4 regions of the Arthrobacter glycogeni genome follow, and region 1 is predicted to be linked to each of the others. Evidence: riboswitches for the same ligand, from Rfam matches in the RefSeq annotation. Region 1 holds a riboswitch; each other region holds the start of a gene.
The links. A riboswitch is a leader RNA that binds a small molecule or an ion and turns the genes downstream of it on or off. The one in region 1 is predicted to bind S-adenosylmethionine.
Positions count from the first base shown of each region.

Region 1 (7,634 bases):
TCACCGTGTGGCAGCTGAATTCGGTGACCGGCCTGTTCAGCGCCGTCCAGGTGCCGCCACCCGCGGCAGTGTTCAACGCCGCCGTCGAGCTGATACAGCGCGGCGAACTGTTGACCCATGTTGGCATCTCCACCCAACGGGTGCTGCTGGGCTTCACCTTCGGCGCCGCGTTGGGCTTGGCGATCGGCTCCCTGGTGGGACTGTCGCGGATCGCCGATGCCCTCCTCGCACCGACCATCGGCGCGCTGCGGGCCGTTCCGTCGCTGGCCTGGGTGCCGCTGCTGATCCTCTGGATGAAGATCGGTGAGGATTCGAAGATCACGTTGATCCTCATCGGGGCTTTCTTCCCGGTCTTCACCACTGTGTATCTGGCGTTACGCCATGTGGACCGGAACCTGGTGGAGGCCGGCCGGGCGTTCGGGCTCAACGGGTTCAAGCTGCTGACCACGGTGCAGCTACCTGCCGTGATTCCCTCGGTCTTCTCCGGACTGCGGCTGGGCCTCGCCCAGGCGTGGCTGTTCCTGGTCGCTGCGGAACTGATCGCCTCTTCCCTGGGGCTGGGATATCTGCTCAGCGACTCGCAAAACAATGGACGGGTGGACAGGATTTTCCTCGCGATCATCCTGCTGGCTGTCATCGGCAAAACCACCGACGCGCTCCTGGGGATTGCCGAAAAATGGGCGGTGCGACGATGGGCGTGAGCCTGCAGGAAACCGACCCGTTGACCGAGACCGGCCGGCTGGCGTTCTGGGAGCGGCAGGCGCGCCGGCTGGACTGGGCCACCGAGTGGTCGACCGTGCACACCTTCGATCCGGCCCGCCCCGCCCCGGGTGGGGCGGAGGAAGACCTCACCGTGCCGGTGATCGAGTGGTTCGTTGGTGGCCGTCTCAACGTGGCACACAACTGCGTGGACCGCCACGTCAACGCCGGGCGGGGTGACAAGGTTGCCCTGCACTTTGAAGGCGAGCCCGGCGACCGGCGCACAGTTACCTACGCTGATCTGCAGGACGAGGTGTCCCGCGCCGCCAACGCCCTGCTTGACCTCGGGATCGGCCAGGGCGACCGGGTGGTCATCTACCTGCCCGTGCTGGTGGAAACCGTCGTCGTCACCCTGGCCTGCGCCCGGATCGGCGCGGTCCATTCGCTGGTGTTCGGCGGGTTCTCCGCCGAGGCGCTCCGGTTCCGGGTCGAAGACACCGGCGCGAAACTGCTGGTCACCACCGATGGGCAGTACCGTCGCGGCCTGGCGGTGCCGGTCAAGGCCAACGCCGACGAGGCCGTGTCAGGGTCCACCAGCATCGAGCACGTCCTGGTGATCCGCCGCACTGGCAGTGACATCGAGTGGACCGAGGGCCGCGACGTCTGGTGGCATGACGCCGTCGGCGCCGCATCCCCGCACCACACCGCCGAGGCATTCGACGCCGAGACTCCCCTGTTCATCATGTACACCTCCGGGACCACCGGGAAACCCAAGGGCCTGGTGCACACCTCCGGCGGGTATCTCACCCAGGCGTCGTGGAGTTTCGATTACCTGTTCAGCCACCCCGACCCGGCCCGGCGGGACACCGACGTGCACTGGTGTACCGCCGACCTGGCCTGGGTCACCGCCCACACCTACGAGATCTACGGGCCGCTCGCCAACGGCGCCACCCAAGTAATCTTCGAGGGCACCCCCAACACACCCCACCCGGGACGGCACTTTGAGATCATCGAGCGCTACGGCGTGACCAGCTACTACACGGCGCCCACCCTGATCCGGTCACTGATGGGCTGGTTCCCGGACGGCGTACCGTCCGGTTACGACCTCTCCAGCATCCGGCTCCTCGGCACCGTTGGCGAGGCGACCAACCCTGAGGCCTGGCGCTGGTTCAGGGAGCACCTCGGATCCGGCACCGCGCCGGTGGTGGACACGTGGTGGCAGTCCGAAACCGGGGCCGCCATCCTGTCTCCCCGCCCCACCGATGCGTCGTTCAAACCGGGCTGCGCATCCCGCGCCCTCCCCGGCGTGAGTACCCGGATTGTCGACGACGACGGGCGCCCAGTCCCGCCCGGAGTGCAGGGCCTGATTGTGGTGGACCAGACCGGACCCGCCATGGCCCGGACCGTCTGGGGCGACCCGCAGCGGTACCTGGATTCCTACTGGCGGAAGTTCGCCGCCCAGGGCTGGTTCCTGGCCGGTGACGGCGCCCGGTACGACGACGACGGCGACACCTGGATCCTCGGCCGCATCGATGACGTGCTCAACGTGTCGGGTCACCGGCTCTCGACCATCGAGATTGAATCGGCGCTGGTGGCCCACCCATGGGTGGTCGAGGCCGGGGTGTGCCCGGTCGCCGACCCGCTGACCGGTCACGCGATCGCCGCGTTCGTCGTGCTGGCTGCATCACAAGGGGCAAGGGCCGAGGATGAGGTGGCCCGGATCCTGCGGGACCACGTCGGGACGGTGATCGGGCCGATCGCCAAGCCGGCCGCCGTCGTCGTCGTCGCTGACGTCCCGAAAACCCGGTCCGGGAAGATCATGCGCCGGCTGCTGACCCAGCTGTACGAGGGAACCACGCTCGGTGACACTACCTCGCTGCAGAATGAGGCCTGCGTGCCGGGAATCGCGGCGGTCCTGGCCGCGAGGGCAGCACCGTGACCCCGCCCCGCGCGCGGCCGGCGCCTCATCCTCCGGCCGTCCCGGAGACCTTCCACCCGGTTTCAGTGACCTTTATCGCCGTCCCGGGGTCAAAGTGGGCATCGGTGGCGAACATACCGCCCACCGATCTCCAGTTTGACCCCCGCGGTCCGGGTTGATCACCGATCCGAAGCTCGGGCGACCTCAAGGCCCTGCATCATGTGACTGAGGACGACACCTGCAACGCTGAGCAACATTCTTGGTCTACCGCGAAGGGGCTGCCACACTGGTGGTGACCATCCCGAGCGGTACGAGAGATCTGGCTCATTGACACCGCAGCAACCCTGGCCACTGCCCCGGCAGTGACATTAGGGTGCTAATGCCAGGCACGATGGAGGTTTTCATGGCTATTGATCTATCCCAACCCCTCAAGTTCGCCTACTGGGTTCCCAATGTGAGCGGCGGGCTGGTGGTGTCGACCATTGAGCAGCGCACCAGCTGGGACTTCGACTACAACAAAAAACTGGCGCGCATTGCAGAAAATGCCGGCTTCGAGTACGCCCTCTCGCAGACCCGGTACGCGGCGTCGTATGGCGCCGACAAGCAGCATGAGGCCACCTCATTCTCGCTGGCGTTGCTCGGCGCGACCGAAAAGCTGAAGGTGATCGCCGCCGTCCACCCGGGCATGTGGCAGCCCGGTGTCCTCGCGAAGTTCATTATCACCGCCGACCACATTTCCGGTGGTCGGGCGGCAGTGAATATCGTCTCGGGCTGGCTGAAGAGTGAGTTCACCGGGTTCGGGCTGCCGTGGCTGGAGCACGACGAACGGTACGTCCGCACCGAGGAGTTCATCAGGATTCTCCGCGGCCTCTGGACCGAGCAAAACTTCTCCCAGGCCGGGAAGTACTACAACATCACCGACTTCACCCTCAACCCGCCACCCGTTGACGTGCCGGGGCGGCCGCACCCGGAGATCTTTTTCGGCGGGAACTCGACGGCGGCACAGGCAACCGCAGGCCGGGTGGCCGACTGGTATTTCTCCAACGGGAAGGACCTCGAGGGGTTCAAGGAGAACGTCGCTGGCGTGCAGGCGTCAGCAGCCGAAGCCGGACGGCACCCGAGGTTCGGGCTCAACGGGTTTGTGATCGCCCGCGATACCGAGAAGGAGGCCCGCGAAACCCTCCGCGAGATTGTGGCCAAGGCGCACAAGCCGGCCGTCGAAGGGTTCCGCGACGCGGTCCAGGAGGCTGGCGCGTCCACCAAGGACGGCAAGGGCATGTGGGCCGACTCGTCCTTCGAGGACCTGATCCAGTACAACGACGGGTTCAAGACCCAGCTCATCGGGACGCCCGAGCAGATTGCCGAGCGCATCGTCGAGTACAAGAAGATCGGCGTGAACCTCATGCTGACCTGCTACCTGCACTTCCAGGAGGAAGTCGAAGCCTTCGGCAAAGACATCCTTCCCATTGTCCGCGAGCTCGAAGCGGACCTCGCCCGCAAAGAGGGCCTAGATTTCATTGTTGACGACCAGATTAAGGCAGGTGTCTGATGGCTGACCGCAGCTTCGGTTTCCGCACGCGCGCCCTCCACGCCGGAGGCACTCCTGACTCGGCCCATGGGGCCCGGGCGGTACCCATCTACCAGACGACGTCGTTCGTCTTCAAGGACACGGCCGACGCCGCCAACCTGTTTGCGCTGCAGAAGTACGGCAACATCTACTCGCGGATCGGCAACCCCACGGTCGCTGCGTTCGAGGAACGGATTGCGTCGCTGGAGGGCGGCATCGGGGCCGTGGCGACGGCGTCGGGCATGAGCGCCGAATTCATCACCTTCGCCGCGCTGTGCCAGGCGGGGGATCACATTGTCGCCGCGTCGCAGCTCTACGGCGGCACCGTCACCCAGCTTGACGTGACCCTCCGCCGGTTCGGCATTGACACCACGTTTGTGCCCGGCACCGACCCCGCTGACTATGCCGCGGCCATCCAGGACAACACGAAGGCCGTCTACGCCGAGGTGATCGCCAACCCGTCCGGCGAGATCGCCGATATTCAGGGGCTGGCAAAGATCGCCCACGACGCCGGGGTGCCGCTGATCATCGACTCGACCCTGAGCACCCCCTACCTGATCCGGCCGATCGAGCACGGCGCGGACATTGTGATCCACTCGGCCACCAAGTTCATCGGCGGGCACGGGACCACCCTGGGCGGCGTCGTCGTCGAGGCCGGTACCTTCAACTGGGGCAACGGCAAGTTCCCCACCATGACGGAGCCGGTGCCGTCCTACGGCAACATCCAGTGGTGGGCCAACTTCGGGGAGTACGGGTTCCTGACCAAGCTGCGCACCGAACAGCTGCGGGACATCGGCCCGTCCCTGTCCCCCATGTCCGCGTTCCAGCTGCTGCAGGGCGTCGAAACCCTGGCCCAGCGGATGGACGAGCACCTGGCCAACGCGCAGGCGGTCGCCGAGTGGCTCGAGAACGACCCGCGGGTTGAATACGTGAACTTCGCCGGGCTCCCCTCGCATCGTCATTTCGAGCGGGCAGCCAAATACCTGCCGCAGGGGCCGGGATCGGTCTTCAGCTTCGGGGTGAAGGGCGGCCGGGCGGCCGGGCAGAAGTTCATTGAATCACTACAGCTCGCCTCGCATCTGGCGAACGTCGGCGACGCACGCACCCTGGTCATCCACCCCGGCTCGACGACGCACCAGCAGCTCTCCGCCGAACAGCTGGTCACGGCCGGCATCCCGGAGGACCTGGTCAGGATTTCGATCGGGCTGGAGGACCTGGAAGATATTCTGTGGGACATCGACCAGGCGCTGGATCTTGCCACAGCGCCCCAGCTCGCTGCGGCACCGGGTTCAACCGAAGGAGTTCAGGCATGAGCGCTGGCCCGGAAACGGTGCGGACCTGGGAGGGCCCGTCAGCACCCGAACGGCTCTCCCTCCTGCGGAATGCCAAGTCTGTGGCGATTGTTGGGGCGTCGGACAAGCCGTCCCGCGCGTCGTACTTCGTGGCAACGTACCTGCAGTCGTCGTCGCCCTACCGGCTGTACTTCGTGAACCCGGTGGCCAAGGAGATTCTAGGGCAGCCGGTGTACGCGTCACTCGCCGACCTGCCCGAGGTCCCCGACATTGTTGACGTGTTCCGGAAGCACGACGACCTCCCGGGCGTCCTGGAGGAGACCAAGGCGGTCGGCGCGCAGACGCTGTGGCTGCAGCTGGGGTCCTGGCATGAGGGCGTTGCGCACGACGCCGAAAAGGCGGGACTGAATGTCGTCATGGACCGGTGTATCAAGATTGAGCACGCACGGTTCCACGGCGGACTGAACCTGGCCGGTTTCAACACGGGAGTGATTTCGTCGAAGCGCCGGGTCACCGCCTAGCCCGACCCCACCAAACAGAGATCCATCGGTCCGGGGCTAGTGGGACTCGACGATCTCCTCGTTGCGCGCGAAGCGGCGGTTCTTCAGGACGGGCAGGAACTGTCGGACGTCGGCGATCCGTCGGCGTGACACATCGGTGGTGACCACGCCCTCACTCTCCTCATTGAGGAAAACCTGCGGAATGCCCATCGGGTCGAGGATGGCTGAGTGGCCGATGGTGTGCCCGCTGGAGGTTCCCGCCGCGGCAATCCAGACGGTGTTCTCGATGGCGCGGGCCTTCAGCAGGGTCTCCCAGTGGTCCACCTTGTGGTCGCCTTTGAACCAGGCGGCCGGCACCAGGATCAGGTCCGCCCCACGGTCCGCAAGCGCCCGCGCCTGTTCCGGGAAGCGGATATCGTAGCAGGTCATCAGGCCCACCGTCAGCTCACCGATCGTGACCACCTTGATACCGCCGTCGCCCGGCTTGATCCGGGTGGACTCCTGGTAGCTGAAGGCGTCGTAGAGGTGCAGCTTGCGGTAGGTGTCCACAATCTTGCCGGTGGCGTCGACCAGCACCAGCGTGTTGTAGGGGCGATCCTCGCCGCTGCCCTCGTACCCGCCGGCAACAATGGCGATGCCCAGTTCGGCGGCGACGAAGGACAGTTGCTGCACGAACGTCGACCAGTTCTCGTCCACCGCGGCCGCCAGCGACCCCTCTACCTTCCCGATGGAGAACATGGATTCTTCGGGAAAGACGATCAGCTCCGACCCCTCGGAACGCGCCTTCTCGGCGAGCCCCCGCATGGTCCTGAGGTTGTCCGAGACGTCGCCGCCCGGCCGGAACTGCCCAACGCTGATCTTCATTGTCGCCGCTTTCATCATGAAATAGATGCTCTTACAGCCTACCGAATGCCTGAAGGTCCTATCGTTGAATTATGAGACTGCAACCTATCGTCCCTGGTCCTGGCCAGGAGTCCGTGTGGGACTACCCACGGCCGCCCCGGCTGGAGAACACCACCGAGCGGATAGTGATCGAGTTTGGCCGGGCGGTGATTGCCGAGAGCACCACCGCGGTCCGGGTCCTCGAAACCAGCCACCCGCCGGTGTACTACGTACCGATCGACGACTTCGTGGCCGGCACGTTGGTCCCCGCGGAGGGCTCATCGCTGTGTGAGTACAAGGGCATGGCTGCCTATTACGACGTCGTCAGTGGGCGCCATCGCGTGCAGCGCGCCGGCTGGACCTATCCCAGCCCCACCCCCGGCTTCGAGGCGTTGCAGACCCGGGTGGCGATTTACCCGGGAGCGATGGACCGCTGCCTGATCGACGGCGAGGTGGTCACGGCGCAGGAGGGCGACTTCTACGGCGGCTGGATCACCGGGCGCCTTGTGGGCCCTTTCAAAGGAGCGCCCGGCACCTGGGGCTGGTAGTCCGGGCCCCGTCCTGGCGGCCCAAACCCGCCGTCAAAAGGTAGCGTCCAGCTAACGCTCATAGAAAGCTGATAACTTCGCAGGTTGGTTATCTATCTGGCAGGAGAATATTGTGCGGAAGAAGTTGTTACTGAGTATTGCCTTGGCCGGAATTGTTTCGGTGGTGTCAGCATGCGGCACGCCCGAAAGCGGCAGCGAGTCAGGGTCCGAGACGTCCCAGTCCCCCGC
Region 1 covers NZ_JBTNDV010000003.1:137,939-145,572, forward strand. Annotated here, with positions in the region: gene ACX80G_RS04485 (ABC transporter permease) at 1-701, shown strand, start outside; gene acs (acetate--CoA ligase) at 677-2,638, shown strand; SAM riboswitch class I at 2,911-3,015, shown strand; gene sfnG (dimethylsulfone monooxygenase SfnG) at 3,021-4,166, shown strand; gene ACX80G_RS04500 (O-acetylhomoserine aminocarboxypropyltransferase/cysteine synthase family protein) at 4,166-5,497, shown strand; gene ACX80G_RS04505 (CoA-binding protein) at 5,494-5,997, shown strand; gene ACX80G_RS04510 (carbon-nitrogen hydrolase family protein) at 6,034-6,840, opposite strand; gene ACX80G_RS04515 (DUF427 domain-containing protein) at 6,912-7,406, shown strand; gene ACX80G_RS04520 (SurA N-terminal domain-containing protein) at 7,519-7,634, shown strand, end outside.

Region 2 (7,634 bases), on a different contig from region 1:
CCACACCTTGCGCGGGAGGATCACCGAGGAGTCGAGGCCGACGACGTCGTCGCGCCCCCGCACCACTGACTGCCACCACTGGCGCTTGATGTTTTCCTTCAGCTCGGCGCCGAGGGGACCATAGTCCCAGGCCGACCGTGAGCCACCGTAGATTTCCCCCGCCTGAAAGACAAAGCCCCGGCGTTTCGCGAGGGAAATGATGGGGTCGAGTGCGGACTGGTTCTTGGCCACTGTGGTTCTCCATTTCTACAGGCCGCTGGGTGCGGTCCGTGGTGGTGTCCGGCAGGAACTGGCTCAGGGAATGAGCCAGGGCACGGGTCCGGTGATGGGCCGATGCCTGCTCGAATCGAAGGTACAACCCTAGCCTACCGAGGAGCCCCCGCCGCGGTCGCGCGGGGCCCGTCGGGAGCCGTCGCCGCTGGGCCGGGGACCGTCGTCCTAGCGGAAACGCAGGGCACGTCTGGGCCAAGGCAGGGTGGTCAGCACAATGGCGACGAGGGTGAGGATGGGTCCTGCCACTGTGGCTAGTTCCACCACCGTGCCCGGGGTGGGGAACGCGAGGTCGAGGACCAGCGAACCCACCAACTGTCCGGCGATCATGCCCAGTCCCGTAAGCAGTACCCCCATGCTACGCACCAGCACCGCGCCGAGCCCGATGAAGACACACCCCAGGGGGCCGCCGAGGTAGTACCACCACTCGGTGGGCAGCGCCTCGCCCGGCCCGGCGATGAGTGTCTTGATCAGCCACGCCACCAGCAGTACCGAGGCTCCGGAAATGAAGTTGACCAAAGTGGCGATGATGGGGGTCCCGTAGTGGACCGCCGCGGTGCCGTTCATGGCCTGCTGGAAGCTGATCAGGAACCCGGCGAGCACCGGGAGCAGGACGGGTATCAGCCAGGACTGCAGGTCGCCGGTGGCACCAAACCGTGGCGACACGGCCCACACCACCGAGGCGACGGCGAGCGCTGTCCCGATTAGCCGCATCGTGGTCAGGGGTCGTTTGCCGGCCGGACCGATTCCCGCACGGTCGGCCAGCAGCCCGCTGAGGGTCTGCCCCATCACTGCCGCCACGGTGAAAAGTGCCACGCCCAGCACCCCGATGGTCAGGGACTGGGAGAACACGAAGAAGGCTCCGATGGTTCCGGCTGCCAAATAGATGGGTGGGAAGCGTCGTTCCCGCACGGAGGGGAGGATCTGCCGTAAACCGGCCCGCCCCCCGGGCAACACGCAGGTGATCAGCACCATCACCACCAGCCCGGTGGTGAAACTGACCAGGGCGGCGCCGGCGCCGTCGTTGAGGTGGGTGCCCAGGGCGCCGTTGATTCGGCCTTGCAGGGGGATGGCTACTCCGGCTGTGACGGCGAGCAGCAGGCCGAGGACCAGGGGAAGCCGGGGGTGGTGTGACACCCATTGATCCTATGGCAGCTTGATCAACGGCCTGGTACTGGCAGGGCTTGATGTCCTGTCAGCCAGCGGTTCGGGCAGGATGGTCCCAGTCGGGCAGAATGGTCCCATGAGCAAATCCCACGAAGTTGACCCGACCGTAGGCGACACCGTCCAGATCACCGATGACATGATCCGGCTGGGCCAACTGTTGAAGTTGGCCCACCTGGCCGAGGACGGCGCCCAGGCCAAGGAACTCGTGGATAACGGGCTCGTGAAGGTCAATGGTGCGATCGAGGAGCGGCGCGGCGCCCAGCTCCATCCCGGCGATGTGGTCACAGTCAATGGTGCGTCGGTGCGGATTACCCGCGGCTAGGCTGCGGCTCGATCCCAAACACGGTGAGCTCGATGAATTCCTTCACGTGCGCCAGTTCCCGCATGCTGATGCTGTGGCCGATCCCGGCGTAGAGCACCTTGGTGAGGGTGGTGTGGCCGACCGCCCAGCGGTGGGTGAACTCAATTCGGTCGGCGGTGATGACCGGGTCCTCCTGGTCGCGGCCCCAGAACAGCGGCACCGGGTGGGCAGCGGCGTCCTCGTCGTTGAAGAACGGGCTCCCCTCCGCGGGAACCGCGAACCCTGAGAGGCCGACGACGGCGGTAAAGTCCCGCGGGCGGTGGCGCAGCAGGCTGGTCGCAACGGCCATTCCCATGGAGAACCCCAGCAACGACACGCTGGTATGCGCGCCCTTGACCGAGTCCAGCCAGGTCACCACCCGGGCGACGGAGTCGGTCACGAGGTCCACCGAATATCCGGTGTCGTGCGACAGGGGAAACCAGGTAAACCCCGGCCCCTGTACGTGCGGCGCCCTGACCGACGCCACCGTGAGATCGGATGGCAGATGGTCCGCCAGGCCCATCAGGTCCTCCTCGTTGGCGAGGTGCCCGTGGAACATCACCAGCAGGGCTGTGCCCTGCCGTTCCGCTTCGGGGCGCGACCAGAGGACCACTGGATCCCAGGCCGTCGCGGTGGGCTGCTCGGCGGCTGGTGGGTGGGGCGTTTCCGAAAGGGTCATTGGAGTATTCTGGCACGCACCGGCCGGCGGCACCCAGCGGGGGTAGCGGTCGGGGGTCGCGTTCGGTGACCGTCTGTTACAGGATAGGGGGATGAGCCGGAACCTATCCCCACCCGCGGAGTCCCATCCTGCGCAGAACACCACTCCCCACCCCTGGACGCGGTATGTGGCGTTGGGCGACTCCTTTACCGAGGGCATCGGGGACCCGAATCCCGGGAGCGTGGGCGGCAACCGGGGGTGGGCCGACCGGGTGGCCGAAGAACTCAGCAGGGGCCATGAGGATTTCGCCTACGCCAACCTCGCCGTCCGCGGCCGGTTGCTGCACGAAATTGTGGCTCAGCAGGTGGGGCCGGCGCTCGCGTTGAAACCGGATCTGATCACCATCTCGGCTGGCGGCAACGACCTGATCCGCCCGGGCGGCGACCCGGACCTGTTGGCGGCGCGCCTGGATGATGCCGTCGGGGCATTGCGTGCCGATCACGCGACCGTGGTGCTGTTCGCCGGCCCGGACGCCCGCGAGTCCGTGCTCGGCAACTTCCGGTCCAGGACCGCCATTTATAACGAGAACCTCAGGATCATTGCCGCTCACCACGACGCGCTGATCGCCGATATGTGGGCCCTGCGCCAGTTGGTGAACCCGCAGATGTGGGACGGCGACCGGCTGCACTTCTCGCCGCTGGGACACCACACCATCGCCATGATGGTGCTGGAAACCCTCGCCGTGCCCCACTCCCTGATGCCCCTTGAGCCGCAGCCGCTCCCCCCCAAGAGGTGGCGCGCGGCCCGGACGGAGGATCTGGTGTGGGCCAAGGTTTATTTCGTACCCTGGGTACTGCGCCGGTTGCGGCGCCAGTCCTCCGGGGACGGGATCCTGGCCAAACGCCCCGACGCTGCCCCCATTTTTGGTCCGGGGATACCGCCGGGCATCGGGGGCTAGGCTCCTACCCTGCCTGGATCACCGGCCACGACGATGGCGACCTCGCGTCAGGGCGCGGGATAGAAGGCCTCCCGCAGCCGTCCGCCGAGTTGCTGGATCTCGGTCAGGAAAGCGTCATGGCCGATCGGTGAGCTGATCATATGCACGGGTACCTCACCCGGCAGCGCCGCCGCCAGGACATGGGACTGGCTGGGGTAATACAACCGGTCCGAATCCACTGCGGCGATGAAGAACTCGGCGCTGGCTTGGCCGAGGGCGTCCTGCAGGGTGCCCCGGTCGCGGCTGGCGTCGTGACCCATGAGGGCTTCGGTGAGCAGGACGTAGCTGTTGGCGTCGAACCGTTCCGCGAGCTTGTCGGCCTGGTGATCCAGGTAGCTTTCCACCTGGTAGCGACCGCGGGCCGCAGGATCCGGCGAGCCGAAAGGCGTCTCCCTGCCCTGGGCGGCCCGGCCGAACCGGTGCTCCAATTCGGGTTCGGACCGGTAGGTGATGTGGGCGATGCGTCGCGCCAGACCCAGTCCGTCGACCGGCCCGGGGCCCGGGTAATAGTCACCGCCAGCGAAGCCGGGATCCAACCGGATGGATCGAAGCTGCGCCTGGGCAAAGGCAATTTGCTCGGCCGAGCTGGCCGCGGTGCAGGCAATCACCGCGCAGCGCTGGACCCGGTCTGGGTACTGGAGGGCCCACTCCAGTGCCCTGGCCCCGCCGAGTGATCCGCCGACTACCGAATGCCACTGCCCGATACCCAGGGCATCGGCGAGGAGCGCCTCAGCGCGGACCGAGTCCCTGACCGTGAGGTAGGGGAACCGTGAGCCCCAGGGGATGCCGTCGGGATCGGCGGTGGCCGGACCGGTGGACCCATAGCACCCGCCGAGCATATTGATGGACACGGCAAAATACCGGGTGGTGTCGATGGTTTTTCCGGGGCCGACCAGCTGGTCCCACCAGCCGTCCTCGGTCGAATCGCCCCGGGCGACGTGAGTGCTGCCGGTTAGCGCGTGCTGGATCAGGACGGCGTTGGATCCGTCGTCGTTGAGGGCGCCCCAGGTCTCGTAGGCGAGCGTCAGGTTGGGGAGGTGTCCCCCGGTTTCGCAGGTGAAGGCCCCGAGGCTGAGAGTGCGGAGGACGCCGTCGGGACACTCTCCAGGGATTGACTGGACGGCATGAAGTGCCCCTGGGCCGGGGTCCTGCTGCGTCGTGTGAATAGTTGCCACTGGTATTGCCCGCCTCGGAGTTAGCGCTTGCGCCTGACACCTTGCCCGCCGCCCGGTCGTCACCCGGGGCACCCCGCCGCGAAGGAGGGTTGCCGTCCAGCAAGCCGGGGCTTGGTGGAGCGGGCGTTCCGCTCCGTGCTGGCACTCGTGACCTGTTCCTAGATAACCCGAAAAGAACCTTCGGGCGCAAATATGTGAACCTCTGTGGCCCGAAGATAAGGTAAGGGTACCCTAAGTCGAGACACAGATCACAAAGTGCCAAACTAGGGCCATGCGCTTGGACCATGTCTCATATGCCTGTGAACCCGACGGCCTCGTAGCGACTGCTGGGAGGATTTCTGATGCCCTCGGCGTGGATCCCGTAAAGGGCGGTGTGCACCCCCGCTTCGGCACCAGGAACATGATCTTCCCGATGCTCAATGGCCAGTACCTGGAAGTGGTTGAAGTGCTGAATCACCCCGCCTCCGACAAAGCTCCCTTCGGGCAGGCGGTTCGAGCCCGTTCCGAAGCCGGTGGCGGATGGATGGGCTGGTGCGTCGCGGTAGACGATCTGGCCCCGTTTGAGCAGCGGCTGGGGCGGAGCGCCGTGCCAGGTAACCGCAAGTTCCCTGATGGGCAAGAACTGACCTGGCAGCAGATTGGGATCAAGGGGCTCATCGCCGACCCCCAGGTCCCCTATATGCTGCGGTGGGATGACGGTACCGAGGCACTTCATCCGTCGCAGGCGAAACCGGCGTCGGCCCGTCTCGATTCACTGACGATCGCAGGCTCCCCCGATCGGATCGCCGAGTGGCTGGGCACCCCCGCCACCGAGCCTCTTGATGGCGTTGCAGTGCACTGGGTGGCGCCGAATGGTACCCCCGGCATCATGTCGGTAACCTTCCAGACGGACAATGGCCTGGTGGAAATCTAGCCAGCTGTTTTTATCGGCCCGTCGAGGGTGCCGCGGGGTATGGTGCTACGCGCCGATTCCAATCGCCGGGCCGAAGAGGGCGAAGCCCACAAACCCGGCAATATCGAGGACAGCGTGGGCTATCACCAATGGCATCACCCGTTTGGTCTTCGTGTAGGCGTAGCCGAACACCACACCCATGATGAAGTTACCGATGAACGGCCCGAAGCCCTGGTACAGGTGATAGCTTCCTCGAAGTACGGCGCTCGTGACGATGATCACCGGAGTCGACCAGCCGAGGTGCTGCAGCCGGTGGAACAGGTAGCCCACTACAATGACTTCTTCAAGCACCGCGTAGCGCACCGCTGAAAGGATCAGGACGGGCACCGTCCACCAGTAGGCGTCGAGCGCAGCGGGTTCAATCGCCGTCGTGATTCCCAGCGCACGTCCCGCCGCATACACACCCAGCGTTCCGGCGCCGATCACAGTCGCAAGACCGAAGCCCAATCCGAAGTCGACCTTTGGTTTGCTGAAGGTGAATCCCAGGGTGCGGAACGCCGATTTGCCGGGCTCAGTGAGCAGGAACAGAACCAGAAAGACCGGGATCAGGGCGAAGAAGATGCCCAGCAGTTGGTAGGTCAAATCAAGATACTGGCGGTCATTGAGGACCGGGTTCAGCCGGGTGGTCTGCGCCGCGAGCGGTGCCTGGCTCAGTTTGTCCAGCAGGTTCACCACGGCGTACACGGCGGACTGTCCGAGGGACAGTCCCAGGACGATGGCGATCTCGGCGGTGATCCGCCGGCGCTGAACGGGTGCGGAGCGGTCGCCGGCGGGAGTGGCTGACGCTTTGGGTAGTTCGGTGGGCATGCCAGCCATCCTAGTGGGCGTACCTTGGGGCTAGTCGGCCCCCACCGCGGGCGCCACGATCACCGCTGTACCGTGCTCCTCGAAGGCCTGCAACTGCCCAGCGGTAATCCCCGAATCGGTGATCAGATTGCTGAAGGTGTAGCCGGTCATGGTGGCGAAGCGCCGGGTGCCGATCTTCGACGAATCGGCGACCACGTACGCGGTGGACGCCCGCCTCGCGACCATCGCGTTGACCGCAGCCTCGCCTTCGTCGCTGATCGTGGGCCCTACCACCGGATCCAGTCCGTTGACTCCCACGAAGGCAAAGTCCAGGGCCACCCGCTGCAGCACCGCATCAGCGTATGATCCCACCAGTTCGTAGGAGCGGGGGTTGACGATCCCACCGGTGACCATGATCTTGAAGTTCGGTCGAACAGCCAACTGGGCAGCGATGTTGATCGCGTTGGTCACCACTGTGAGGGTGGGCTTGTTCGAAGGTTCCATCAGGTCGCTGCGCTTGCTCAGGGCCGAGGCAATAGCCGTGCTGGTGGTTCCGCCGCACAGCCCGATTACCGCCCCCTTCGGAATCAAATCGCTGGCGGCCCGGGCAATCGCCCGCTTCTGCTCGGCGTGCACATCCCGGTTGTAGCGTCCCGGCAGGTCATAGGCGACGGTCTCAATGGTGGCCCCACCGTGGGTTCTGGTGAGCAGCCGCTGCTCCGCAAGGCTGTCGAGGTCCCGCCGTGCGGTGGCCGGTGAGACCTTGAGCTTGGTGACAATCTCCTCGACGTCCACCTGGCTGACTTCGGAGAGGAGGTCGAGGATGGCGCCCAGCCGTTCTGCGCGTTTCATCCCGCCGGTCCGTTCCCCATTATCGGGGCCGGCGTCGCGGCCCGCCCCCCGGCGGCGAACAGGGTCAGCAGGCGGGCCGTTTCCGATTCGATAGCAGCACGCCCGGCACCCAGGTATTTCCGTGGGTCGACGACCGAGGGGTTGTGCTCGAGGTAGAGGCGAACGGCCCGCGTGGAGAGGCTGTTCAGGTGGGTTGAGACGTTGATCTTGGTCATTCCGGACCGGATCGCCGCGGCAAGCGTGTGATCGGAAACCCCGGAGGATCCGTGCAGCACCAGCGGCACGTCCAGCGCCGACTTGAGCGCGGCAATAAGATTCAGGTCCAGTTCGGCGCTGCGCTGCGTCATGGCATGGGAGGAGCCGACGGCGACGGCGAGCGCGTCGACACCTGTGGCCGCCACAAACGCTGCCGCCTCCACCGGGTTGGTCCTGACGCC
Region 2 covers NZ_JBTNDV010000010.1:119,093-126,726, reverse strand. Annotated here, with positions in the region: gene ACX80G_RS12065 (glycine--tRNA ligase) at 1-231, opposite strand, end outside; gene ACX80G_RS12060 (DMT family transporter) at 439-1,407, opposite strand; gene ACX80G_RS12055 (RNA-binding S4 domain-containing protein) at 1,514-1,759, shown strand; gene ACX80G_RS12050 (alpha/beta hydrolase) at 1,746-2,456, opposite strand; gene ACX80G_RS12045 (SGNH/GDSL hydrolase family protein) at 2,548-3,393, shown strand; gene metX (homoserine O-acetyltransferase MetX) at 3,441-4,544, opposite strand; SAM riboswitch class IV at 4,626-4,760, opposite strand; gene ACX80G_RS12035 (VOC family protein) at 4,879-5,520, shown strand; gene ACX80G_RS12030 (CPBP family intramembrane glutamic endopeptidase) at 5,566-6,366, opposite strand; gene ACX80G_RS12025 (DeoR/GlpR family DNA-binding transcription regulator) at 6,397-7,197, opposite strand; gene ACX80G_RS12020 (class II fructose-bisphosphate aldolase) at 7,194-7,634, opposite strand, start outside.
Region 2: another riboswitch for S-adenosylmethionine. It lies ahead of metX (homoserine O-acetyltransferase MetX); the one in region 1 lies ahead of sfnG (dimethylsulfone monooxygenase SfnG).

Region 3 (7,634 bases), on a different contig from region 1:
CAGGTGTTGCTACCGGGATGGAATTCGATGAGTATGGCCTGATGGTCACTTTGGGGGCCTTGGTGGCGCTCGGCGTTGCCTGGTATGTCCTCTCCCGCGGCCCCATCACGATCGGCCGTCTGAACAAGTTCATTGCACCTGGGCTTTTGATCGTCACCGCGTTGCTGATGGTCTTTCTGGTCCTTAACACTTCCTGGACAGCACTGCTGGAAGCAGCACCGCTCGCGCCATTCGATGATCCCCAGCTGAACTTCATGATCGCGGTTGAGTTCAATGTTGCTGTCGGCGTTTCGTGGTACCCGGTGATGGGCTCGCTCGCTCGGATGACCACGTCGCCGAAGGCCGCCATCTGGCCTGCCTACGGTGGACTGCTCATCGCCACCCTGCTGGCGCAGATTGTCGGCATGGGAGCGGCCCTGACCCTGGGTGACTCGGATCCCACGGTGTGGATGATCCCCTTCGGCGGTCCGCTCTTGGGTGCGTTTATCCTGTTGTTCATCTGCTTCGCCAACATCACCAGCATGTCCTCGATTGTCTACTCCACAGTGCTTGCCCTAAGGCAGTCCAGCGGTCAGTTACTCACTCGTCTGCATTGGAAATGGCTGTGTGCCGGGTTTTTCGTATTGCCTGCGTTGCTGGCGTTTTTCCCCCAGTTTATGTACGAACGATTCGTCTTATTCGTCACGCTGAGTGGTGCATTTCTCGCTTCAATGTGCGGGGCAATCATTGTTGACTACTTCATCCTGCGGAAGCAGCGCATCGACTTGGCCGAGCTCTATGCCCCCGGAGCCAAGAGTGCTTATCACCTGCCCGGCGGGGTGAACTGGGCTGGCATGGCAGCCGTGGTTGCAGGCGCTGTGTTCTACCTATGGATCTATAACCCCGTCACCCTCGAAACCCAACCCGCGTTCAACGTCATTTCCGCTTCGCTGCCCGCCGCCGTCGTCGGAGGAATCGTGTATTGGATTCTGGCGGTCGCGCTTTACCAGCGGCGAGGAATTGGTGGCTATGACCTGGCAGAACCAACCGATGTGAAGGAGTCGCACTCATGAGCATCAGCTCGCGTGCCGCGGTGCACCGCGGCAGTGGATCCGCTCTGGAGATCATCCGGATTGACGTGGCCGCGCCCGGACCGGGTACGGTGCTGGTTCGACTCGGCGCGTCGGGCGTCTGCGGCTCCGACAGGCACGTTCTCGACGGTGAATGGGAGATGCCGTCTCCCACCGTGATGGGCCATGAAGGCGCGGGTGTCGTCGAGGCTATTGGCGGGGGCGTCGAGGACGTAGCTGTTGGGGATCATGTGGTGCTCAGCTGGTTTTACCCGTGCCGGCGCTGTACCGCCTGCCTTTCCGGGAGGGCCTTTGTGTGCACTGGTAGTCGCTCGGAGGAATGTGTGCTGCCCGACGGGAGCACGCCACTGTCGGAGAACGGTGCCCCAGTGTTTCCCTATCTGGCGGTCGGGTCGATGAGCGAATATGCGGTCGTTCCCGAATCGGCTGCGGTGAAAATCCCGGCGGAAGTGCCCTTTGATGTTGCTTCACTTCTGGGATGTTCCGTATCCACTGGCGTTGGAGCAGTAGTCAACGACGCGCGGGTGGCGCCCGGTCAGTCCGCCGTCGTCGTCGGGACCGGTGGGGTGGGCCTGTCCATCATTATGGGACTGAACCTGGTGGGAGCGTCCCCAATTATCGCTGTCGATCTGAGTGAGGAGAAACTTGCGATAGCGAAACGGTTCGGGGCCACTCATACGGTGATCGCGGGTTCGGGTACCGAGCAAGTGATCCGTGAGATCACCGGTGGGGGAGCGGACTATGCGTTCGAGGCGATTGGCCGGAAAGAAACAATTGAATCGCTGCCCGGGCTGCTCGTGCGAGGGGGCACTGCCGTCCTGGTTGGTCTGCCCCCGGCCGATGAGACGGTCAGTTTCGATGGGCTGGCCTTGGCTGAAGGCGGGCTCCGGATCGTCGGATCCAATTATGGGTCGACTGTCCCCGGGCGTGACTTCCCCCGGCTGGCCGAACTGTACCTGGCCGGAAAGCTCCCAGTGGACGAGCTGATCTCAAACCGTATCGGTCTGGACGACGTCAACGAAGCATTCGATGCGATGCGTCGTGGGGAGCGGGCACGCAGTGTCATAGTGTTTTAGCCTCCTCCCAACCACAAAGGAAGTCGATGGTCAGGCCCAGCACCCGAATCCTCACTCGCGGAAAAATTTTCCGGGCAGCCTTGGAACGGTTCGATGAGAACCGGGAGTTTTCGATACCCTTGCTGGCCAAACGGCTCGGTGTTAGTCCTTCCTCTCTCTACCACCATGTGAAGGGAGGAAGGACTGAGATCCTTGAGGGCATTCGTGCTCTCATCAGTCAGGATGCGCATGACCGGGGGGACTTCCCCCGCGGCGGTGGGAGCTGGCAAGAACAGACGCGCCGCTGGGCGATCAACTATCGCCACGCCATGGGACTTCACCCCATGGTCATTCCAGCTCTCGTTGGCGAATCAGTTGACGACGAGCCAACGTTGGAAATTTATGAAGCTCTGGCTCAGATCCTTGAGACGGCTGGGTTCCGCGAAGGACTCCTGCTGGACGCGCTGTCCGTCGTGGACCTGCTCGTTCTTGGCTCCGCGATTGACGCAGCCTCCCCTGAACCGCCCTGGGAACCATCAGAACACGACCACCCCGCCCTGTCCCGGGCATTGGCGGCTCGCGCGGATATCGGGCGTCAGGATAGCGCTTTCACCCTCGGGCTCGATGCGGTCGTCACCGAACTGGAACGAAAGCTCAACACCCCAACCCCCTCCGCCGGGTAGTTACTTCCGACGACTCACAGGCGCTTTGATGGCGGATCCACCCGATCTCACACCTCGGCGACCCGGTCAATGAACGGAATGGGCTTGACAAGGCATTTTATGACGATCCATAACGCCAAGGTTTTGACCCGACAAAATTTCTGCTTTAGCGTGATCTCAGAATCAAGAGTTCAACCAACGGCTCCCTGGCCGGTTGAACAGCAACCCTCTCCCGTAGTGGGGTGCTTCAGGTGAAGATTCGGCCACCGGAACAAATCCCCGGACGGCAAGTACGGCGTACCCGGTACCGACCCTCATTCAGGGCTCGTAGTGGCTACCGCCCGCGATCTTGAAGCGAGCCAGCATGTAACCTCTGAGCCACCTCCACCCGAATGTCGTTGCAGTTCTCGCAGCACTTCGCACACCTTCTTATCTGCCGACCCAGCGGCCGCGCCCATCCAATATCCCCGGCCGGCTGGACTCCACTCAAAGGAAATCATTATGAAATCCCGCAAACTCCTCACCATCGCCATCGTCCCCTTTCTCGTCTTCACCGTAGCGTGCGGCGCTGCAGAGGGCTCCGAGTCCGGCAATGAGAGCATCAAACTCGGCGTCGTCGGCGCCAGCGACCCGGAGTGGGGCCTGCTGACCGAGGCCGCCGCCGAGGAAGGCATCGACCTTGAGGTCATCGACTTCGCCGAATACACGCAACCCAACCCCGCGCTGAGCGAAAGCGAACTGGACCTGAACCAGTTCCAGCACCTGGTATATCTGGCCCGCTACAACGTCTCCAGCGGTGAAGAACTCGCCCCGATCGGCTCGACCGCCATCTACCCGCTCGGCCTGTACTCCACCCAGTACGGGTCGGTGGAGGAAATACCCGAAGGCTCAACGGTCGCCGTCCCCAACGACGAGAGTAACCTCGCCCGCGGTCTGCTGGTGCTCCAGTCCGCGGGGCTGGTGGTGCTCGACGACGGTGGCAGCGCTTTCTCCACAATCGACGACATCGACGAGGAGGCCTCCAAGGTCACCGTCACCACCCTCGAAGCCTCACTGACGCCCACATCGCTGCCCGACGTCGCGGCCGCCATCATCAACAACGACTTCGTGCAGGATGCTGGCCTGAACTTCGAGGATGCCATTGCCCAGGATGATCCGGCCGATCCGGCAGCCGCCGCGTACGTGAATGTGTTCGCAGCCCGCGCCGGCGAGGAAACCAACGAGACCTATCAGAAGCTCGTCAGTATCTACCAGGAAAACCAAGAGGTGCAGGACGCCGTTCAGGAGACCTCGGGTGGGACCGCCGAGTTCCTCCAGGTCACCCCCGAGGAGCTGCAGACGACCCTCGGCACCGTCGAGGAAGACACCCGCGCCCAAGGCTAATTAGCCCTCTCTCTCCTGTGGCCGGCCGGTGATCCCGGCCGGCCACAGGGTCTTTCACCAAGGAACTTCATGCCTCTCATTTCACTGCAGGGCGTCACCAAAAGCTTCCCGCCGGGCCGCCGCGGCGACGCCCCGGTACACGCCATCGACAATGTCAGCCTTGACATCGAGGCCGGGGAAATCTACGGGATCATCGGCTACTCCGGTGCGGGTAAAAGCACCCTGGTCCGCCTGATCAACGCCCTCGAAAAGGCCACCAGCGGAACCATCATCGTCGACGGTCAACAGGTCACCAACGTCCCGGATAGACAGCTCCGCAAGCTGCGTCTCGACATCGGGATGATCTTCCAGCAGTTCAACCTGTTCAACGCCAAAACGGTCTGGAACAACGTCGCCTACCCCCTGCGCGTCGCAGGGAAGAGCCGCGACGAGATCCGGGCGCGCGTCACTGAACTCCTCGACTTCGTAGGGCTGGCAGACAAGGCCTCCAACTACCCTGAACAGTTGTCCGGGGGCCAGAAACAGCGGGTCGGCATCGCCCGGGCGCTGGCCACCTCACCGAAAATCCTGCTCGCCGATGAGGCGACGTCGGCCCTGGATCCCGAAACCACCCACGAAGTGCTCCGGTTGCTGCGCCGGGTCAACGAGGAACTGGGCATTACCATTGTGGTGATCACCCACGAAATGGACGTGATCCAGACCCTCGCCACGAAGGTGGCGGTGATGGACAGCGGCCGGATCGTGGAGCAGGGTGACGTGTTCGACGTCTTCTCCACCCCTCGCGAAGCCTCCTCGCAACGGTTCGTCGCCACCGTGGTGCGGGGGATCCCCTCACCCGACGAACTCGCGGTCCTGCAGGAACGACATCTCGGCCGGATTGTCACCTTCTCCTTCCGCGACGGCGACTCCTCCCAGGCCTCCGTCTTCCTCGAACTGGCCGCTGCCGGCGTCGAGTTCGAACTGATCTACGGCGGTATCAACGACATTCGGGGCCGGGCGTTCGGCCATCTCACCCTCGCACTCACCGGGCCCGACGGCGCCATTGACGCGGCGCTCACCGGGCTGGCCGGACGTATCACTGTGAAGGAGCTCAGCTGATGGATTCGCTCATCACCCTCACCCCGGAACTGTGGGAGGCCACCTACGAAACCCTCTACATTGTTGGGTTCAGCCTGCTCTTTGGCGGGTTCGGCGGGCTCCTGCTCGGCATCGGCCTTTACACCACACGGGCCGGCAGTATTCTCGGTAACAGCGCCGTGTTCAGCACCCTGAACATCATCGTCAACATCTTCAGGCCCATCCCCTTCATCATCTTCCTCGCCGCCGCGCAGCCCCTGGCCCGGGCGGTCACCGGAACCGGGATCGGCAACAGTGCAATCATCTTCACCCTGTCCCTGGCCGCTGCGTTCGGGATCAGCCGCATCGTCGAACAAAACCTACTGACCGTCCAGCCCGGGGTTATTGAGGCGGCACGGTCCGTCGGAGCCGGACGCCTCCGCATCATCCTGACCATCCTCATCCCCGAGGCGCTTGGGCCGCTGATTCTCGGCTACACGTTCATCTTCGTGGCACTGGTCGACATGTCGGCGGTCGCCGGTTATGTGGGCGGCGGCGGGTTGGGCAACTTTGCTATCCAGTACGGCTACCGGCAGTTCAACCCGTGGGTCACGTGGGCTGCGGTGATCGTAATCATCCTGCTGGTCCAGGCGGTGCAGTTCCTCGGCAACGCGCTCGCCCGGAAGGCGCTCAGGCGTTAGCCGACCGAACGCGGCCCGGCTCAGAGATCGAACCCGTAAGTGGTGACCACTGGTTTATGGTCGGAGGGCGCAATATCCTCCTCGAAAAAATCCACGATCTCAGTGCTGAGAGCGCGGATATTTCCATAGTGGAACTGGAAGTCAATGACCCAGGGTGTGGTTGGTTTCGGCCAAGTGGGAACCGTGGGCCAAGTGGGGCCGGGAGTTACTCCAAGAGCAGAGTAGGAATCCTGTAATCCCGCGGCATGCAGGATCCGGGTGACGTGCCACGACTCGTTGAGATCGCCCATGAACAGTACGGGATCCCCGTGCGCACCCAGCAGGGTGACTGCAGCCCCTGCGGCTTCGGACTGGGCGATCCTCGGGTTGATGTGCTCGGTCAGCTCGCGTTCCGTCCCGGGGAAACAGAAGTGGGCGGTACTGACAACGAAAGTGGTCCCGTCCCGGGCGGCGAGCCGAACCCAGAAGAGCTTCCGGTCGCGGTGGATCTCGTCCACCCCGATACCGATGTCCAAGGCGCCATGCTCCACCTCGGTGAACAACCCGGCGTCCCACCAGATAGAACTTTCGTGGGTCCAGCCTCGGTCTTCGTCCTCGACCCGACTGTGGTGAGGGAGTTCACTATCGATCACTGCGCGGGTGGCTGGACGAAGTTCCTGGACGGCGTAGATGTCGGGACGACGTGTGCGCAGCAGCGCCCGGAGCGCGGGTTCGCGTTCTGGCCATCGGGTGTCCGCCCAGATGTTGTGGGTCATGACAACGAAACGCATGGAATCATCGTCCTTTCTGAATCGGCGCCGCGTGCGCCGGGCGCGAAGGGGCCGGGCTGGGATAGCTGGAAGGACTGGCCGCGTGCGGGAAGGATGAGGGGTGTGGAGGTGCGCGGGAAGAGGTTCGGGTGGGAACTGTGCACGGCCGCGACAGCTCCCGGACGAATGGTGTCCACGAGCCAGGCGAGGTCATCTGGACTTGCATGCCCGCCGGAGTCGAGCCAAACAAAGTCCAGTCCGAGCGTTGCCACCCAGGCCTGCAATGAGGTCCATTCCGGGGCCCAGGCGCCCAACGGCTCCCCATTGGAGTGAATCAGCACATCGCCCCGGCCGGCCCCGGCGGCCAGCGCCACCCAGCGGTCTGGTACCTGCAGTTCCACGAGGAAGCTACCGCGGTTCCGTTGAAGGTCGTCGATGGTTACCTGCGTCTCACCGATGGTGACGCGGTCCGCATCGTCACCTGTCGCAAGGACGGCGACGGCGGCGCCGCCGTCGTCGGGGTGGGGACTGCTCAGCCCGTGACGCACCGCGGCGCGCCAGCCGGCGAGAGTTTCCGGACGGAGTACCAGGGTGCGCCCGTTCGCGATGGCCGCATCACGCAGACTGGCCAGGCGGCGCAGGTTACGGGGGTAAGGGGTAACGAACGCCAGCCCGTCGGTGGACGCCAGGATTCCGTCCACCCGCTCGGACACCTCAGCTTCGGATAGTGGCCTGACCGGGCTGGTGTCAGGTCTGAGGGTGGTGCCCTCGGTGATGAGCAAGTCGACCCCAGACGCGCGCTTCGCGAAGGCTGCCATGCGTTCCGGTGCGTGCCCGTGGCCACGCCAGTCCCCCGTCCAGGCAATCCGCCGGTCCCCTGCGCGCAGAACAAACCCGGCCGCGCCGGGGACGTCATGATCGACGTGCACGAGTTCCAGATCCAGGTCACCGACGAGCA
Region 3 covers NZ_JBTNDV010000004.1:149,172-156,805, reverse strand. Annotated here, with positions in the region: gene ACX80G_RS06215 (purine-cytosine permease family protein) at 1-1,052, shown strand, start outside; gene ACX80G_RS06210 (alcohol dehydrogenase catalytic domain-containing protein) at 1,049-2,146, shown strand; gene ACX80G_RS06205 (TetR/AcrR family transcriptional regulator) at 2,173-2,808, shown strand; SAM riboswitch class IV at 2,969-3,086, shown strand; gene ACX80G_RS06200 (MetQ/NlpA family ABC transporter substrate-binding protein) at 3,289-4,170, shown strand; gene ACX80G_RS06195 (methionine ABC transporter ATP-binding protein) at 4,240-5,268, shown strand; gene ACX80G_RS06190 (methionine ABC transporter permease) at 5,268-5,927, shown strand; gene ACX80G_RS06185 (endonuclease/exonuclease/phosphatase family protein) at 5,948-6,697, opposite strand; gene ACX80G_RS06180 (MBL fold metallo-hydrolase) at 6,679-7,634, opposite strand, start outside.
Region 3: another riboswitch for S-adenosylmethionine. It lies ahead of ACX80G_RS06200 (MetQ/NlpA family ABC transporter substrate-binding protein); the one in region 1 lies ahead of sfnG (dimethylsulfone monooxygenase SfnG).

Region 4 (7,634 bases), on a different contig from region 1:
GGGCGTGCGCTGAGGTGATGGCTCGGTGAGGGCAGGCCCAGGAACGGTGAAATGTTCACCCATGTGGCCGATGCCTCGCACCTTCGCGGGGTCAACAAAGACGTTGGCTGCCTTGTCTGCCCTGACCGCATCATCATCAGCCGAGCCTTCCCACAGCTTGTAGACCACGTCCATGTACTCCTCAGCGCGGTCATACCGTTGGTCGTGCGGAATTTGTTCGGTGAATCCAAGATTCTGGGCGGCGGAGTCCTGATAGGACGTGACGATGTTCCATGCCACCCGCCCGTTGGTGAGATGGTCGAGGGTGCTGAATTTTCGCGCCAACAGGTAGGGCTGTTCGTAGGTGAGGGATGCGGTGACTCCGAAGCCGATGTGGCTGGTGGCCGCCGCCAAAGCGCTCACGATCAGCAGTGGGTCCAGCATCGGGTATTGCACTCCGCCACGAACAGCTTCATCAGCGTTCCCGGCGTAGATGTCATACTGTCCCAGAATATCGGCGAAGAAGATGCCGTGGAAGCCTCCCTCTTCCAGCGTCGTAGCCAGGGAGGTCCAATAGGTGAGCTCGTTGTACCGGCGGCTTTGATCCTCAGGATGTCTCCACAGACCAGGCGACTGGTGAACTGGGACTAGCATTTCAAAGGCGTTGAGCAGGATGGACTTCGTCACTGTTCTCCTAGAAAGTATCGGGGGTTGACTTGTCTTTGGCGTAAGCACGGGCCGGGTCCTTCGCGGCAAAGGCGGCAATAGCGGACAGCGCCGCCAGCAGGGTCAGATACCCGCAGATCAGCCAGGGCTGACCGCCACCACCATTGAGGAGAGCCGCCGCGATGAACGGCGTGAGACCTCCTGAGAGGACTGTGCCCACCTGATAGCCGAACGACACTCCGCTGTAGCGCAGATGCAACGGGAACTGCTCCGCAAACCACGCCGCCTGCGGGCCATAAATAGAATCGTGCAGGACGTTCATTCCCAGAATCATCACCAGCGGCAGCAGGACGAGCGGTCCATGATCGAGGAACCAGAACAGCGGCCACACAAAAATGCCGATACCAATCGTGCCCGCTATGGCGATGGGCCGCCTGCCGTAACGGTCGGAGAGCCACCCCCAGAACGGACCCGAGATCAGTCCTACCGCGGAGCCGACCAGGACCGCGGTCAGTCCCGACGTCGTATCGTCCCGGCGGGAACTGATGTATCCGAGGAGGTACACGGTGAGCACCACAAACAGTGCCGGTTGAGCCAGCCGGAGACCAATAGCCACCAGCAGGCTACGACGGTGATATCTCAGCACCTCGGCAATGGGGGCCTTCGCGGTGTTGTTCTCCGCCGTGAGCTGCTGAAACTGGGGTGCGTCCTCAACACCAAGCCGGATGACCAACCCAATGATCACCAGTACAGCGCTGGCCAGGAAAGGGATCCGCCATCCGAAGGATTGAAACTGCTCGGCAGTCATGGCCAGCTGGGTGAGGGCGAAGGCGCTGGTGGCCAGCAGCATGCCCGCGGCGGAACCGACCTGGGTGAAGCTGCCGAAGAACCCGCGGAGGTGTCGTGGAGCGTGTTCGACCGAGAGCAGGGCCGAGCCTCCCCATTCGGCGCCGGCCGATAGCCCTTGCAAGAGGCGGAGCGCCACCAGCCCGACGACGGCGAAGCTGCCAATACTGTCGTAGTTGGGTAGGAGACCAATGCCCGTTGAGGCAACTCCCATGGTGAGCAGGGACGCCACCAGCAGGGCTTTGCGCCCGATCCGGTCACCGAGATGGCCTGCCAGGATCCCGCCCACCGGTCGCGCGAAGAAGCCCACGGCGAAGGTGGCGAATGATGCCAGGACGCCAGCGAGTGCCGAGGACTGCGGGAAGAACTGGGTGTTGAAAATCAGCGCCGCGGCCGTTCCATACAGGTAGAAGTCGTACCACTCGATGGTGGTGCCAACAAAGGCGGAACTGAGGACACGCTTCTTGTCACGGATGCGGATTGCGGGTGTGGGCACCGCAACGGATTCGACGACGGACATGGAACAACCCCTTGCACATCAGGCGCAACCGGTTCAGCGACGCCATACTTGCCCGTGCGGTTCCGCATCGGGCCGAATCATCACCTGGGGCACCCCGCTACAGCGGGAGGGTTGCCGCCCGACAAACCAGGGTTTTGCGTCGGGGCTCTTGATTCTGCTTTCGAGACTATGGTCTGACGCCGCTGCTGCTAAAGCTGATGACGCCACATGACCAGACCTACGGCCGCGGACCGTGCAGTTGACCGTACTGCGGCGGCCCGTCAACCGCGTCGGGTGAGGGGAGACAGCTGGTGAACAGAAAGGCGATGGCGAACGCCCACAATCCGGCGCCCCACCCCACATCGCTGCGGAGGACGTTGTCTGTTCCTCCCGAGGTCACCACGGCAGCAACGATCCCCACAAAGAGTCCCGCCGAGACGCCCAGCACCAGCCCACGTCCCAGGCGTCGCAGGAGACGGCGAACGAGATCCCGATGCACGAACGCCATTTCCCACTCCTCGGAACAGTCTCAGTCAGCTGCGCAAACGCGCGCTTTTTTGTTAGCCTAGCTCGGCCACGCGGATCAGGACCTTGCCAGTGACGCCATCCTCGACGGCGTCGTGCGCGGCCGCTGTTTCCTCGAGCGGGAACCAGATGAGCGGGAGCCCCGCCGACTCCCCCACCGGCAGCGCGCCAGCCCGCAGCGCAGCGGTAATGTCCTCGGCGGCGGCGTGCAGGGCAAAGGATCCCACCGTGTACAGGAGCAGACCCTGCCAGCGGACGTTCTTCGCAAAGCTCGCAACAATCGGGGTGGTGAAATCGTCCCCATTGTTGTTTGCGTAGTAGGCGATGCTCCCGTGGTTGGCGAGCACCTCGACGTCGAGCCTAGCGTTCTGGGCCGGAGCCACCTCCACCACCTGGTCGACGCCATCGGGTGCAATCCCGAGGATGCGGTCTGCCAGTGAGTCATCGGGGTACCGGAGAACGTGATGCGCGCCGGCGGCGGAGGCAAGCTCTGCCTTCGAGTCACTGCTGACCGTCGCGATGACTGTCGCACCCGCCCAGACAGCCAACTGGATCGCTGCATGACCCACCGCACCCGCTCCACCCTGGACAAGAACCACGCGGCCCGCAAGGGCGCCCGGTGCGAGCCGGGATGGACCGTGCTCGTGAACGGTCAGCGCCCGGTGCGCCGTCATCGCCGGAACACCGAGGCTGGCGGCGACGTCAAAATCGATGCCTTCCGGTAGTTTTACGACCCGGTCAGCCGGAAGGACGGCAAACTCCTGGGCGGTCCCGGTCGGCCGCCCGTGGGCCGCAAGGTACACCCATACCCGGTCGCCGACCTCTGCGTCCGTCACGCCCTCACCCAGCGCATCCACTATCCCGGCACCGTCCTGGTTCGGGACCAGCTCCGCGAAGGCCACATCCCCGGCGGAGCGCGCCTTCCAGTCGGTGGGATTCACGCCCGAGGCGGCGATGCGAACCCGCACTTCTCCCGGACCGGGAGCAGCGACGTCGCGGTCGGCGAGGGAGAGAACGGTTGAGGGGCCAGTGTGGGAGTAAACGATTGCTTTCATGGCTGATGGAACGGGCTGGCCCCACGCACTATTCCCGGGACGTCGGGGACCTAAGGCGCGAGCTAGGGGTGGCGTTTGCCCCAGGCCAGCTCGATCAGCGCCGAAATGAACACCACCAGCGCCGCTGCGGCGGGCCAGATAGCTGCCGCGCCCAGCGAGTGCAGCACAAACTCGGGATCGGCCCCGAACATCATGCCCAGCCACTGTCCGACGACGACGGCGAGCACCGACCCGATCAATGACCCGCCCACGGCTGCGCCGATCCGCTGCCAGGCCCCAGCCAGGTCCATCCGCTGAACCAGGAGCCATCCCACCACAATGCCGACCACCAGCTGGAGACCGCCCAGCGTAAGATCGCGCAGCAGGCCAGCCTCTTCGGGGACTGGGTCGCCGTAGAGTCCGCCGCCGGGCGCTGCGAACCACCAGACAGCTCCCATCAGGAGCCCTAACCCCGCCATCGCGCTGACCCACCACAGCAGGGACGTGGGCGGAACCGCTGTGTCATCGGTGGTGACCGCGTACACGGGCGGCGGATAACTGCCGGGCTGCTCGGCTTCAGGAGTGGAGGGGTGCATGACTTATACATTAACAAAGTTATGCGTCGACTGGACCTCGCCTAGGGTGGGGGGCGTGGATCCCCTAGACCCAGCCGACCAGCCTGTCACTGACCCGACGGAAGCCTTCCGAGACGCCTTCCGCCGCCATCCGGCTGGGGTGACGATCATCACCGCGGTCTATCAAGGAGAACCCTACGGATTCACCGCGACGTCGGTATCATCCCTGTCCGCGGCCCCGCCGCGCTTCACCTTCAATATGGCCCGCACCTCGTCCTCCTGGCCCGCAATCGCGAACACCAACTACATTGGCGTGCATATGCTCGGCCTCGCCAACCGGGAACTCGCAGACCGGTTCGCGAGGAGCCGTGACCGTTTCGACGGGGACCACTGGAAGCCCGGACCGCACGGGGTACCGCTCCTGGCCGACGTCGCAGCTCACCTGATCGGGCGGATCAGCATGCGGCTGTCCTTCGAGAACAACGCCGTGGTGGTGGCTGAAGTGCAGTCCGGCGAGGTGGGCCCGCCCGGGGTCCCCCTCCTCTATCACGGCGGGGCATACGGGCAGCCCGCCGCGCTGGACTACGAGATCTGACCGGCCGGTCAGACGTCCAGTTCCGGTTACACGTCCAGGCAGGCGGGGCCCAGCAGCACCTTGAGGTCGCCGAAGAGCGACGACGTCGGGTTGACCCGCAGTTCGACCCCCAACCGCATGACCTCTACCTTCCGGTTGCTGTTCAACCGGATCTGGACTTCGCTGGTGCCGGGGTGGGTTCTCAGGACGTCCCGCAGTGCGACGACCGCCGTCTCGGTGGCCTTGTGGTGGGCCATCGAAATGACCACCGGCCCCGAATGTCCTTCGCTGAGATCCGGGACGCTCAACTCCTGGGCGTTGAGGGTTACCGCGCCGTCGTCGCGCCGCTGTAGCCGTCCGCGGACGACGACGATCAGATCCTCCGCGAGCACACCGGCGATCGGACCGTAGATCTGACCGAAAAACATGACCTCCATCGACCCGGCTAGATCCTCGATCTCGGCGCGGGCATAGGCGTTGCCGCTGTTCTTCGCGATCCGTCGCTGCAGCGACGTGATCATGCCGGCGATGGTGACCATGGCGCCGTCGGCCGGCCCCTCGTCGCTGATAATTGACGTGATCGACGAATCGGCGTGCTGGCTCAGGATCCCATCGAGACCCTGCAACGGGTGGTCTGAAACGTAGAGGCCCAGCATGTCCCGTTCGAAGGAGAGCTTGTCCTTCTTCTCCCACTCCGGCAGGTCGGGCACCTCCACCGAGAGTCCGCCCACCGATCCGGGTTCGTCGAAGGCACTGAACAGGTCAAACTGGTTGGCCGCCTCGTTGCGTTTGAGGACGATCACCGAGTCGACTGCCTCCTCATGGATCATCGCGAGTGCCCGGCGCGGGTGCTTCAACGAGTCGAAGGACCCGGCTTTGATCAGCGATTCGATGGTCCTCTTGTTGCAGACCACCGCCGGCACCTTCTGAAGGAAGTCGCTGAACGAGGTGAAGGCGCCCTTCTCGGTGCGGGCTCCCACCATGGCGCCCACGACGTTGGCACCCACGTTACGGATCGCACCCATCCCGAACCGGATGTCGGTACCGACCGGGGTGAAGTTGACGCTCGACTCGTTGACGTCCGGCGGCAGCACGGTGATACCCATCCGACGGCACTCGTTGAGGTAGATCGCCAGCTTGTCCTTGTCATCGCCGACGCTGGTGAGCAGCGCCGCCATGTACTCGGCGGGGTGGTGCGCCTTGAGGTACGCCGTCCAGTAGGACACCAGGCCGTAAGCGGCCGAATGGGCCTTGTTGAAGGCATAGTCGGAGAACGGTAGCAGGATGTCCCACAGGGTCTTGATCGCCGCTTCCGAATACCCGTTGTCTTTCATGCCGTTGGCGAAGCCCTCGTACTGCTTGTCCAGCTCGGACTTCTTCTTCTTGCCCATCGCCCGACGGAGGATATCCGCGCGTCCCAGCGAGTAGCCGGCGACCTTCTGGGCGATGGCCATCACCTGCTCCTGGTACACGATCAGGCCGTAGGTGGTCCCCAGAATCTCGGCGAGTGGTTCTTCCAGCTCGGCGTGGATGGGGGTCACCTCCTGCACGCCGGTCTTGCGCAGCGCGTAATTGGTGTGCGAGTTGGCGCCCATGGGTCCGGGCCGGTACAACGCGATGACGGCCGAAATGTCTTCGAAGTTGTCGGGGCGCATCAGCTTCAGGAGGGCGCGCATCGGCCCGCCGTCGAGCTGGAACACTCCGAGCGTGTCGCCGCGGGCCAGCAGGTCGTAGGAACCCTTGTCCTCGAGGTCCAGGTCTTCGAGCACCAGCTCGATGTCCTTATTGAGTTTAATGTTCTCCACCGCGTCGGTGATGATCGTCAGGTTCCTCAAGCCGAGGAAGTCCATCTTGATCAGGCCGAGGTTCTCACACGTCGGGTAGTCGAACTGCGTGATGATCTGGCCGTCCTGATCACGGCGCATCAGCGGGATGATGTCGATCAGCGGGTCCGAGGACATGATGACGCCGGCGGCGTGCACGCCCCACTGCCGCTTCAGCCCCTCCAGACCCAGCGCCGTCTCGAAGACTTTCGCGGCGTCAGCGTCGGACTTCAGGAGCTCACGGAGTTCCTCGGCCTCCGAGTACCGTTTGGCGTCCTTGTTGTGCACGTCGGTGAGGGCGAGCCCCTTGCCCATGACGTCGGGTGGCATGGCTTTGGTGAGCCGCTCCCCCATCGAGAACGGGTAGCCCATCACCCGGGAAGAGTCCTTCATGGCCTGTTTGGCCTTGATGGTGCCGTAGGTGACGATCATGGCCACCCGCTCATCGCCGTACTTCTCGGTGACATAGCGGATCACTTCCGAACGGCGCCGATCATCGAAGTCGACGTCGAAGTCGGGCATCGACACACGCTCGGGGTTGAGGAACCGTTCGAAAATCAGCCCATGCTGCAGCGGATCGAGGTCGGTGATGCGCATGGCGTAGGCAACCATCGACCCGGCACCGGAGCCACGGCCGGGACCCACCCTGATGCCGTTGTCCTTGGCCCAGTTGATGAAGTCGGCAACCACCAGGAAGTAGCTGGGGAAGCCCATCTGGGTGATGACGCCGGTCTCGTATTCGGCCTGCTTGCGGACGGCGTCGGGGATCCCTGCCGGGTAGCGGAACTGCAGCCCGGTCTCGACCTCCTTCACGAACCACGATTGCTCGCTTTCCCCCTCCGGGACGGGGAAGCCCGGCATGTAGTTCGCCTTGGTGTTGAACTCGACGTCGCACCGCTCGGCAATGAGGAGGGTGTTGTCGCAGGCGTCGGGGAAATCGCTGAAGATGGAGCGCATCTCGGCGGGGGATTTGAGGTAGAACTCGTTGGCGTCGAACTTGAACCGCTTGGGATCCGCCATTGTGGAACCGGACTGCACACACAACAGGGCGGCGTGGGCTTTGGAGTCCTCCGCGTGCGTGTAGTGCAGGTCATTGGTGGCCACCAGCGGCAA
Region 4 covers NZ_JBTNDV010000020.1:36,972-44,605, reverse strand. Annotated here, with positions in the region: gene ACX80G_RS16640 (LLM class flavin-dependent oxidoreductase) at 1-666, opposite strand, end outside; gene ACX80G_RS16635 (MFS transporter) at 674-2,011, opposite strand; SAM riboswitch class IV at 2,051-2,165, opposite strand; gene ACX80G_RS16630 (hypothetical protein) at 2,229-2,498, opposite strand; gene ACX80G_RS16625 (NADPH:quinone reductase) at 2,551-3,570, opposite strand; gene ACX80G_RS16620 (hypothetical protein) at 3,633-4,145, opposite strand; gene ACX80G_RS16615 (flavin reductase family protein) at 4,201-4,719, shown strand; gene dnaE (DNA polymerase III subunit alpha) at 4,746-7,634, opposite strand, start outside.
Region 4: another riboswitch for S-adenosylmethionine. It lies ahead of ACX80G_RS16635 (MFS transporter); the one in region 1 lies ahead of sfnG (dimethylsulfone monooxygenase SfnG).